DNA from 2 places in the Metabacillus sp. cB07 genome. Region 2 is predicted to be linked to the other one. Evidence: a T-box and tRNA genes for the amino acid it is inferred to sense, from the RefSeq annotation. Region 2 holds a T-box; the other holds one or more tRNA genes.

Region 1 (4,390 bases), 1.5 Mb from region 2:
TTGAATTTTGGTACAGCTTGTACAGGATAGGTAGGAGCCTTGGAAGCCGGAGCGCAAGCTTCGGTGGAGGCATTGGTGGGATACTACCCTTGCTGTATTGAAATTCTAACCCGCAGCCCTTACCGGGCTGGGAGACAGTGTCAGGCGGGCAGTTTGACTGGGGCGGTCGCCTCCTAAAATGTAACGGAGGCGCCCAAAGGTTCCCTCAGAATGGTTGGAAATCATTCGCAGAGTGTAAAGGCACAAGGGAGCTTGACTGCGAGACCTACAAGTCGAGCAGGGACGAAAGTCGGGCTTAGTGATCCGGTGGTTCCGCATGGAAGGGCCATCGCTCAACGGATAAAAGCTACCCCGGGGATAACAGGCTTATCTCCCCCAAGAGTCCACATCGACGGGGAGGTTTGGCACCTCGATGTCGGCTCATCGCATCCTGGGGCTGTAGTCGGTCCCAAGGGTTGGGCTGTTCGCCCATTAAAGCGGTACGCGAGCTGGGTTCAGAACGTCGTGAGACAGTTCGGTCCCTATCCGTCGTGGGCGCAGGAAATTTGAGAGGAGCTGTCCTTAGTACGAGAGGACCGGGATGGACGCACCGCTGGTGTACCAGTTGTCTTGCCAAAGGCATCGCTGGGTAGCTATGTGCGGAAGGGATAAGTGCTGAAAGCATCTAAGCATGAAGCCCCCCTCAAGATGAGATTTCCCATCACATTTGTGAGTAAGAACCCTGAAAGATGATCAGGTTGATAGGTCTGAGGTGGAAGCGCGGTGACGTGTGGAGCTGACAGATACTAATCGTTCGAGGACTTAACCACAGTCTAACTAAGCGTGAATTGCACGTGAATCTTGTTATCAAACGTTATTCAGTTTTGAAAGAATAACTTCTTTCAAAAAAAAGCTTGAAATCTTCGGATTTCATAGTATAATAATTTTTGTCACTATGTCTGGTGATGATGGCAAAGAGGTCACACCCGTTCCCATGCCGAACACGGAAGTTAAGCTCTTTAGCGCCGATGGTAGTTGGGGGTTTCCCCCTGTGAGAGTAGGACGTTGCCAGGCTGCTGACAAAAATTAAACCCGGAGGATTAGCTCAGCTGGGAGAGCATCTGCCTTACAAGCAGAGGGTCGGCGGTTCGAGCCCGTCATCCTCCACCATATGATTTTTTTGGACATGCCGGTGTAGCTCAATTGGTAGAGCAACTGACTTGTAATCAGTAGGTTGGGGGTTCAAGTCCTCTCGCCGGCACCACCAGATTTACTATATTTGTGCCATTAGCTCAGTCGGTAGAGCATCTGACTTTTAATCAGAGGGTCGAAGGTTCGAGTCCTTCATGGCACACCATTTTTCCTTAATATGCGGGTGTGGCGGAATTGGCAGACGCGCTAGACTTAGGATCTAGTGTCTTTGACGTGGGGGTTCGAGTCCCTTCACCCGCATGATATTGCGGAAGTAGTTCAGTGGTAGAACACCACCTTGCCAAGGTGGGGGTCGCGGGTTCGAATCCCGTCTTCCGCTCTTTGAATAAGCCGGGGTGGCGGAACTGGCAGACGCACAGGACTTAAAATCCTGCGGTAGGTGACTACCGTACCGGTTCGATTCCGGTCCTCGGCACCACACACATTTAATATGCGCCCGTAGCTCAATTGGATAGAGCGTTTGACTACGGATCAAAAGGTTATGGGTTCGACTCCTATCGGGCGCGCCATATTACGGGAAGTAGCTCAGCTTGGTAGAGCACTTGGTTTGGGACCAAGGGGTCGCAGGTTCGAATCCTGTCTTCCCGACCATTTTCATAGATTTAAGGGGCCTTAGCTCAGCTGGGAGAGCGCCTGCCTTGCACGCAGGAGGTCAGCGGTTCGATCCCGCTAGGCTCCACCATTTTAATAGAAGTAATTGACTTTGTTCCTGGGGCGGTGTAGCTCAGCTGGCTAGAGCGTACGGTTCATACCCGTGAGGTCGTGGGTTCGACTCCCTCCGCCGCTACCAAAAAAGGACCTTTAGCTCAGTTGGTTAGAGCAGACGGCTCATAACCGTCCGGTCGTAGGTTCGAGTCCTACAAGGTCCACCATTCTATTTTCCATACGGAGGTATACCCAAGTCCGGCTGAAGGGATCGGTCTTGAAAACCGACAGGGGGGTCAAACCCCGCGGGGGTTCGAATCCCTCTACCTCCTCCATTTCTTTTATCTTCAGCAAAACAAATCAGCACTAATTATTATTATCGCGGGGTGGAGCAGTCTGGTAGCTCGTCGGGCTCATAACCCGAAGGTCGCAGGTTCAAATCCTGTCCCCGCAACCAAATGGTCCCGTGGTGTAGCGGTTAACATGCCTGCCTGTCACGCAGGAGATCGCCGGTTCGATCCCGGTCGGGACCGCCATTCTTATAAAGGCTTGGTAGCTCAGTCGGTAGAGCAAAGGACTGAAAATCCTTGTGTCGGCGGTTCGATTCCGTCCCAAGCCACCATTTTCTTTTGCAAATATTTTAGCTTTAGACATTTTACAGATAGTGGCGGTTGTGGCGAAGTGGTTAACGCACCAGATTGTGGCTCTGGCATTCGTGGGTTCGATTCCCATCAGTCGCCCCATTTTATCTTTATTTACTGCGGGTGTAGTTTAATGGTAAAACCTCAGCCTTCCAAGCTGATGTCGTGGGTTCGATTCCCATCACCCGCTCCAATAATGGGCCTATAGCTCAGCTGGTTAGAGCGCACGCCTGATAAGCGTGAGGTCGATGGTTCGAGTCCATTTAGGCCCACCATTCCTATTATGGGAGCATATATGATTTTCCGCAGTAGCTCAGTGGTAGAGCTATCGGCTGTTAACCGATCGGTCGTAGGTTCGAGTCCTACCTGCGGAGCCATTTATTCTGGGGAAGTACTCAAGTGGCTGAAGAGGCGCCCCTGCTAAGGGTGTAGGTCGCGTAAGCGGCGCGAGGGTTCAAATCCCTCCTTCTCCGCCAGAAGGCATGCTCCGGCCCGTTGGTCAAGCGGTTAAGACACCGCCCTTTCACGGCGGTAACACGGGTTCGAATCCCGTACGGGTCATCATTAAGAAAAGTGTTGCACATTGTGCAGCGCTTTTTTTGTTGTTAGAAAAGATAGCCGTTATGAAAAACGCCGTAAAGCGTACCTATCCTCCACAATGATTCCGTCAACGGGATCTCGACTCCCATAAGGCAGCTCAGACCATCTCCAAGGAACGAATGAACCCTGTATCCCCGTTAAAATATGACTTCAAAAAATCCTTCTTTCCCTTAAAATATGTTTTCAACAAATAATATATATTTCTGTTACTCAAAAAGGTTTGAATGTTTTTCATTAGAGGTATAAGTAATGGTAATAAAGAAACCGTGATTAAAAGGTCGTGAAAATTTCGACAAATATAAGAGGATTTGTCGAATTAACTGTTTTTGTGATATAGCATACTGCATTTGCTGAGATTGTATTTTTTTGTTAATATGACCGGATTTTCTCATCGAATATGACTTATTTAGTAAATAAGACTGATGTTCATTTCACCAACATTCTATCCTTCCTTCCTTTCTTTATTCGACATCATTTTAAAAGTATAATGTTTTGAAAAATGAATGGCTGTTCATGACATTTCGTGTCAATAAGTAGAAGCGCTTACAAAAAAGGTAATCCTTCCTTCTGATTGAAATAAGAATTAAGATTACTTTATAGAAAGGGTGATGGGAATGAATCTTGCTACGCCAACTGATTTTGAGGTGCATCTTTTCCATGAAGGAAATTTGTTCAGAGCTCATGAATTGTTTGGTGCCCGCAGCAGCGTGCGAAACGGTGTGAGCGGAACAGTATTCACAGTTTGGGCTCCTCATGCGCTTGAGGTGCGGGTTGCAGGTGATTTTAATCACTGGGACGGCACTGGACACAAGCTTGAGAAGCTGAATGAACAGGGAATCTGGTCTGCTTTTATTGATGGCATCGAAGAGGGTGATCTCTATAAATATGAGATTATCACTCAAAAGCATGAAAAAATTCTGAAGGCTGATCCATTTGCCTTTTATTCTGAGCTGAAGCCAAATACAGCTTCTGTTGTTTACAATCTTGGAGGGTATAAATGGAATGATAAAAACTGGCAGAGAAAAAAACGCCAAAAGGAAATTTATCAGCGCCCTATGTACATTTATGAACTGAATATCTGCTCTTGGAAAAAGAAAGAAGACGGCAGCCTTTATACATATTTAGAGCTTGCGGATGTCTTGATTCCGTATGTTCTTGAGCATGGGTTTACACATATCGAGCTTTTGCCGATTATTGAGCACCCATATGACCGTTCATGGGGATATCAGGGCACGGGCTATTATTCGGCTACAAGCCGTTACGGCACCCCGCACGACTTGATGACATTCATAGATCTTTGCCATCAGAATAAC
Region 2 (4,390 bases):
AATTGTTTCGCTTCCCCGTTCGCATATACTTCGATGCTTGCAGTCAGCGATTTGCCGATTACTTTTTCATTGCGGGCTTCTTCAAGTGCCTTTAAGACATCATCGCGAAGCTCCATGAAAGCATCCCATTTCTTCTCAAGCAGGTCAGCGCCGGCAATTTCTTTGCTTTCAGGCATATCTGTCAGCTGAACGCTTTCTTCTGAAACAGAGTCAATGTGTGCCCATACTTCATCAGCCGTGTGAGGAAGAATTGGAGCAACCAGCTTGACAAGTGAAAGCAGCGTGTCATAAAGAACGGTCTGAATGGCGCGGCGCTCTTTGTTATCAGGAGCTTCGATGTAGAGAACATCTTTAGCGAAATCCAGATAGAAGGAACTCAGTTCGATTGTGCAGAAATTATGAACCGCATGGAAGATGGCCGCGAACTCATAGTCATCATACGATTGTTTCACTTTGTCTGTCAGCTTGTTCAGCTTCACCATCATGTAACGGTCAACATCGCGAAGCTCGTCAAACGCGAGGGCATCTGTTTCCGGATTAAAATCAGCAAGGTTTCCAAGAAGGAAACGGAAAGTATTGCGGATTTTTCTGTACACCTCAGCCACTTGCTTCAGAATGTTGTCTGAAACTCTTACATCAGCCTGATAGTCAACAGAAGCAACCCAAAGACGAAGAATGTCTCCCCCAAGCTGGTTCATAACTTTTGAAGGCAGCACAACGTTCCCAAGAGATTTACTCATTTTGCGTCCTTCTCCGTCCAGGGCAAAACCATGGCTGAGAACGCCTTTATATGGAGCTTTTCCTGTTACAGCAACACCTGTGGACAGGGAAGAGTTAAACCAGCCGCGGTATTGGTCAGAGCCTTCCAAATAAAGGTCTGCCGGACGCTGCAGATCATCTCTTTCAAGCAATACTGCCTGATGCGATGAACCAGAGTCGAACCAGACATCCATGATGTCCTGTTCTTTCGTGAAGTTTCCATTCGGGCTGCCAGGATGCGTGAATCCCTCAGGAAGAAGATCTTTTGTTTCACGTTCAAACCAGATGTTTGAACCGTGCTCGCGGAACAGGCCGGATACATGATCGATTGTTTCATCCGTAATGATCGGCTCTCCATTTTCTGCATAAAAGACAGGAATCGGAACTCCCCATGCACGCTGTCTGGAAATACACCAGTCCCCGCGGTCGCGAACCATGTTGAACAATCTTGTCTCGCCCCAGGCAGGTACCCATTTCGTATCTTTTACCGCCTGAAGAAGATCCTCGCGGAAATCCTTGATGGATGCAAACCACTGGGCAGTTGCACGGAAAATGGTCGGTTTTTTTGTTCTCCAGTCATGAGGGTATGAGTGTGTGATGAACGAAAGCTTAAGCAGTGCGCCTGCTTCTTCAAGCTTTTCTGTAATCGGCTTGTTTGCCGCATCATAGAACATGCCTTCAAACCCTGGAGCTTCGCTTGTCATATGTCCCTTTTCATCAACCGGACAAAGAACACCAAGACCGTATTTCTGACCGACGATAAAGTCATCTTCCCCATGGCCAGGTGCAGTATGAACGCAGCCGGTACCGGCATCTGTCGTAACATGTTCGCCCAGAACAACGAGGGATTCGCGGTCATACAGCGGATGCTTTGCAGACACTCTTTCGATCTCTGCGCCTTTGAATGTTTTGACAGCCTTATAGTCTTCCCATCCGAGTTCTTTAGCTACCGTTTCAAGCAATGCTGATGCAACAACGAATGATTCCCCGCCTGCATCTGCCACCGTATACTCAAGGTCCGGATGAACAGCAATGCCAAGGTTTGCAGGAATCGTCCACGGAGTAGTCGTCCAGATAATGATTTTTTCTCCGCCGCTCAGCACATCATTTCCCTGTGCAACAGTAAATGCTACATAAATAGAAGCAGAGCGTTTGTCATAATACTCGATTTCGGCTTCTGCAAGAGCAGACTCACTTGAAGGTGACCAGTAAACCGGCTTTAATCCTTTATAGATGTACCCTTTCTTCGCCATTTCCCCGAACACTTTGATCTGCTGGGCTTCATACTCCGGATTCAGCGTCACATAAGGATTTTCCCAGTCACCGCGAACACCGAGACGCTTAAACTGCTCACGCTGATTGTTGATTTGCTCCCATGCATACTCTGCGCACAGCTTGCGGAATTCAGCTACACTTAATTCTTTGCGGTTTACTTTTTTGTTTTTAGTAAGAGCCGTTTCAATCGGCAGACCATGTGTGTCCCAGCCCGGAACATACGGAGCGTTGTATCCGCTCATTGATTTATAGCGGACGATAAAATCCTTCAGCACTTTGTTCAGTGCATGCCCCATGTGGATATCTCCATTTGCATACGGCGGTCCGTCATGAAGAATAAACATCGGGCGGTCTTTTGTGCGCTCCTGCACTTTTTGGTAAATCGTCATTTCTTCCCATTTTTCCTGAATTTGCGGTTCGCGGTTAGGAAGGTTTCCTCTCATTGGAAATTCGGTTTTCGGCATCAGCAGGGTATCTTTGTACTCCATCGGTATTCCTCCAGACAGTTTGTAATGGGGCAGAGAAAACACAAAAAACCTTCTCATCCCAGAAGGGACGAGAAGGTTTCTCGCGGTACCACCCTTTTAGATAAGCTAAAAAAACTGCTTATCCTCTTTGAGATTCGTAACGTGAATAACGCGTTTTTGCTTACTGATTCTATAGGTTCAGCAAAAAAACTCGAGGGTGATTTTCGCAAGTTTGCTTCTTTGCCGGACTCGCACCAACTCCGGCTCGCTTTAAAAGATTTCATACTGCTACTGTCCCTGTCATGGTTTTTTAATCATTTATTTAATAGTAGTCATCAAATTATATGTGAAATGGTGCTTCAAAGTCAAGACTGCACCTTTGATTCTTCGCGTTCCTCGTATAATGATTCAAGTTCATACTCAAGGAGGTGATCCCAGTCATCATTTTTAAGAAGGTCAAGCTGTGCTTCAATCAGCATCTGGAAGCGTGTTCTGAAAACTTTCGACTGCTTTTTCAGCTCTTCAATTTCCACAGCTATTTTTCTTGATTTAGAAAGGGATTCATTAATGATCCGGTCAGCGTTTTTTTCTGCTTCCTTCACAATCAGCTTAGCTTCCTTTTGTGCGTGGCGGCGTACTTCCTCAGCAGCCTCCTGCGCTACAAGAATGGATTTATTGAGTGTTTCCTCGATATTTGAAAAATGACCAATGCGTTCGTTCAGTTCAGTCACTTTGTTTTCGAGTTCTTTTTTCTCGCGGATGGCAAGCTCATAATCTTTAATGACCTGGTCGAGGAACTCATTGACTTCGTCCTCGTCATAGCCCCGGAACCCTTTGTTAAATTCTTTGTTATGGATATCAAGCGGTGTTAACGGCACTTCTGCCACCTCCAGTATGTATTGATCATTCGATCTTTCTTCAAGTATAATTCATATTTTGACAGAAAAGGCAAAAATCCTTCTATTTTCCCAAATTTATTTTTGAATGCCGTATGAGATTTTCCACTTATCTTTCTTTGTTCTGCCATCAATCGACAAGATTTTGGATCTGCCGTGGCCTCTGACAGAAAGCGTGTCTCCCTCTCTGCATTCAAATGACGGCTGCTCGATGACCCGAAAGTTTACTTTCACATAACCCGTCTGAACAAGCGCGCCGATTTTTTGCCGGGAAATGTTATAAACAGATGCGGCAACAGCATCAAGCCTTAAGGAACTGACGGTCGCTGTTTTTTCCAGCATTTCTTCCACATGGAGGATGCGCTCACTCCAGTCAAGTGCGCTCAGCGAAACTTTTGCCCGGCCGATCTCAGTCAGATTCATCAAAAGAAAAGATTCTGTTTCTTTTGCAGCGACCAGCTGAATCCGGTCGCCGGAAAACAGCAGATCGCCGAATTTTGACCGTTTGAGCCCGAGTGACATTAAAGCACCCAGTACTTGCCGGTGTTCAATGGCAACAAATTTAGACGGATACCCGATCTCAAGCAGGGAAAGCTGGAAATCCTCATGGGAAGGAACAAAGTAGTCCGGATAAAGCAGAGCCCGTTTTCGTTCCATATTCTCTCCCGAAAACTGAAGACACACATCCGTGCTTGATCCGACGACTGCTTTAACCATTTCCTGCTCTCTCGGGTCAAGAAAATCCGTCAATTTTGGAGCATAGCTGTTCATGACACTTTCTTTCCATTCTGAAGCCTGATCGATAAAATGCCGTTCTTCCTGTCTGAAGTGCTGATAAATGTGGTCCATATTAATCTTCCAGCCTTTTCGTTAAGCTCTTATAAATTGATGCCAAAATGAAAACAGTGCCGTTATGTACGGCACCACCTGTATCTTATCCAATCATTGTGAAAATTGAGTTAAGCCCGTATCCTGCAAATCTTAAAGCAAGAA

What was found. A T-box is a leader RNA that pairs with one kind of tRNA and senses whether it is charged. The one in region 2 lies ahead of ileS (isoleucine--tRNA ligase), so its partner is inferred to be a tRNA-Ile.
Region 1: it has a tRNA-Ile gene. The T-box ahead of ileS (isoleucine--tRNA ligase) is inferred to sense a tRNA for this amino acid. The anticodon was not compared.

What each region holds. Positions count from the first base shown of each region.
Region 1 covers NZ_CP069296.1:3,284,513-3,288,902, reverse strand. The annotation lists rRNA gene JOJ89_RS16935 (23S ribosomal RNA) at 1-809, shown strand, start outside; rRNA gene rrf (5S ribosomal RNA) at 938-1,053, shown strand; tRNA gene JOJ89_RS16925 (tRNA-Val) at 1,074-1,149, shown strand; tRNA gene JOJ89_RS16920 (tRNA-Thr) at 1,168-1,243, shown strand; tRNA gene JOJ89_RS16915 (tRNA-Lys) at 1,261-1,336, shown strand; tRNA gene JOJ89_RS16910 (tRNA-Leu) at 1,351-1,431, shown strand; tRNA gene JOJ89_RS16905 (tRNA-Gly) at 1,439-1,510, shown strand; tRNA gene JOJ89_RS16900 (tRNA-Leu) at 1,521-1,609, shown strand; tRNA gene JOJ89_RS16895 (tRNA-Arg) at 1,624-1,700, shown strand; tRNA gene JOJ89_RS16890 (tRNA-Pro) at 1,706-1,782, shown strand; tRNA gene JOJ89_RS16885 (tRNA-Ala) at 1,798-1,873, shown strand; tRNA gene JOJ89_RS16880 (tRNA-Met) at 1,905-1,981, shown strand; tRNA gene JOJ89_RS16875 (tRNA-Ile) at 1,987-2,063, shown strand; tRNA gene JOJ89_RS16870 (tRNA-Ser) at 2,079-2,171, shown strand; tRNA gene JOJ89_RS16865 (tRNA-Met) at 2,217-2,293, shown strand; tRNA gene JOJ89_RS16860 (tRNA-Asp) at 2,297-2,372, shown strand; tRNA gene JOJ89_RS16855 (tRNA-Phe) at 2,383-2,458, shown strand; tRNA gene JOJ89_RS16850 (tRNA-His) at 2,504-2,579, shown strand; tRNA gene JOJ89_RS16845 (tRNA-Gly) at 2,597-2,670, shown strand; tRNA gene JOJ89_RS16840 (tRNA-Ile) at 2,676-2,752, shown strand; tRNA gene JOJ89_RS16835 (tRNA-Asn) at 2,780-2,854, shown strand; tRNA gene JOJ89_RS16830 (tRNA-Ser) at 2,863-2,953, shown strand; tRNA gene JOJ89_RS16825 (tRNA-Glu) at 2,967-3,038, shown strand; gene glgB (1,4-alpha-glucan branching enzyme) at 3,692-4,390, shown strand, end outside.
Region 2 covers NZ_CP069296.1:1,795,860-1,800,249, reverse strand. The annotation lists gene ileS (isoleucine--tRNA ligase) at 1-2,522, opposite strand, end outside; T-box leader at 2,583-2,814, opposite strand; gene JOJ89_RS09015 (DivIVA domain-containing protein) at 2,867-3,379, opposite strand; gene JOJ89_RS09010 (YlmH family RNA-binding protein) at 3,476-4,246, opposite strand; gene JOJ89_RS09005 (YggT family protein) at 4,332-4,390, opposite strand, start outside.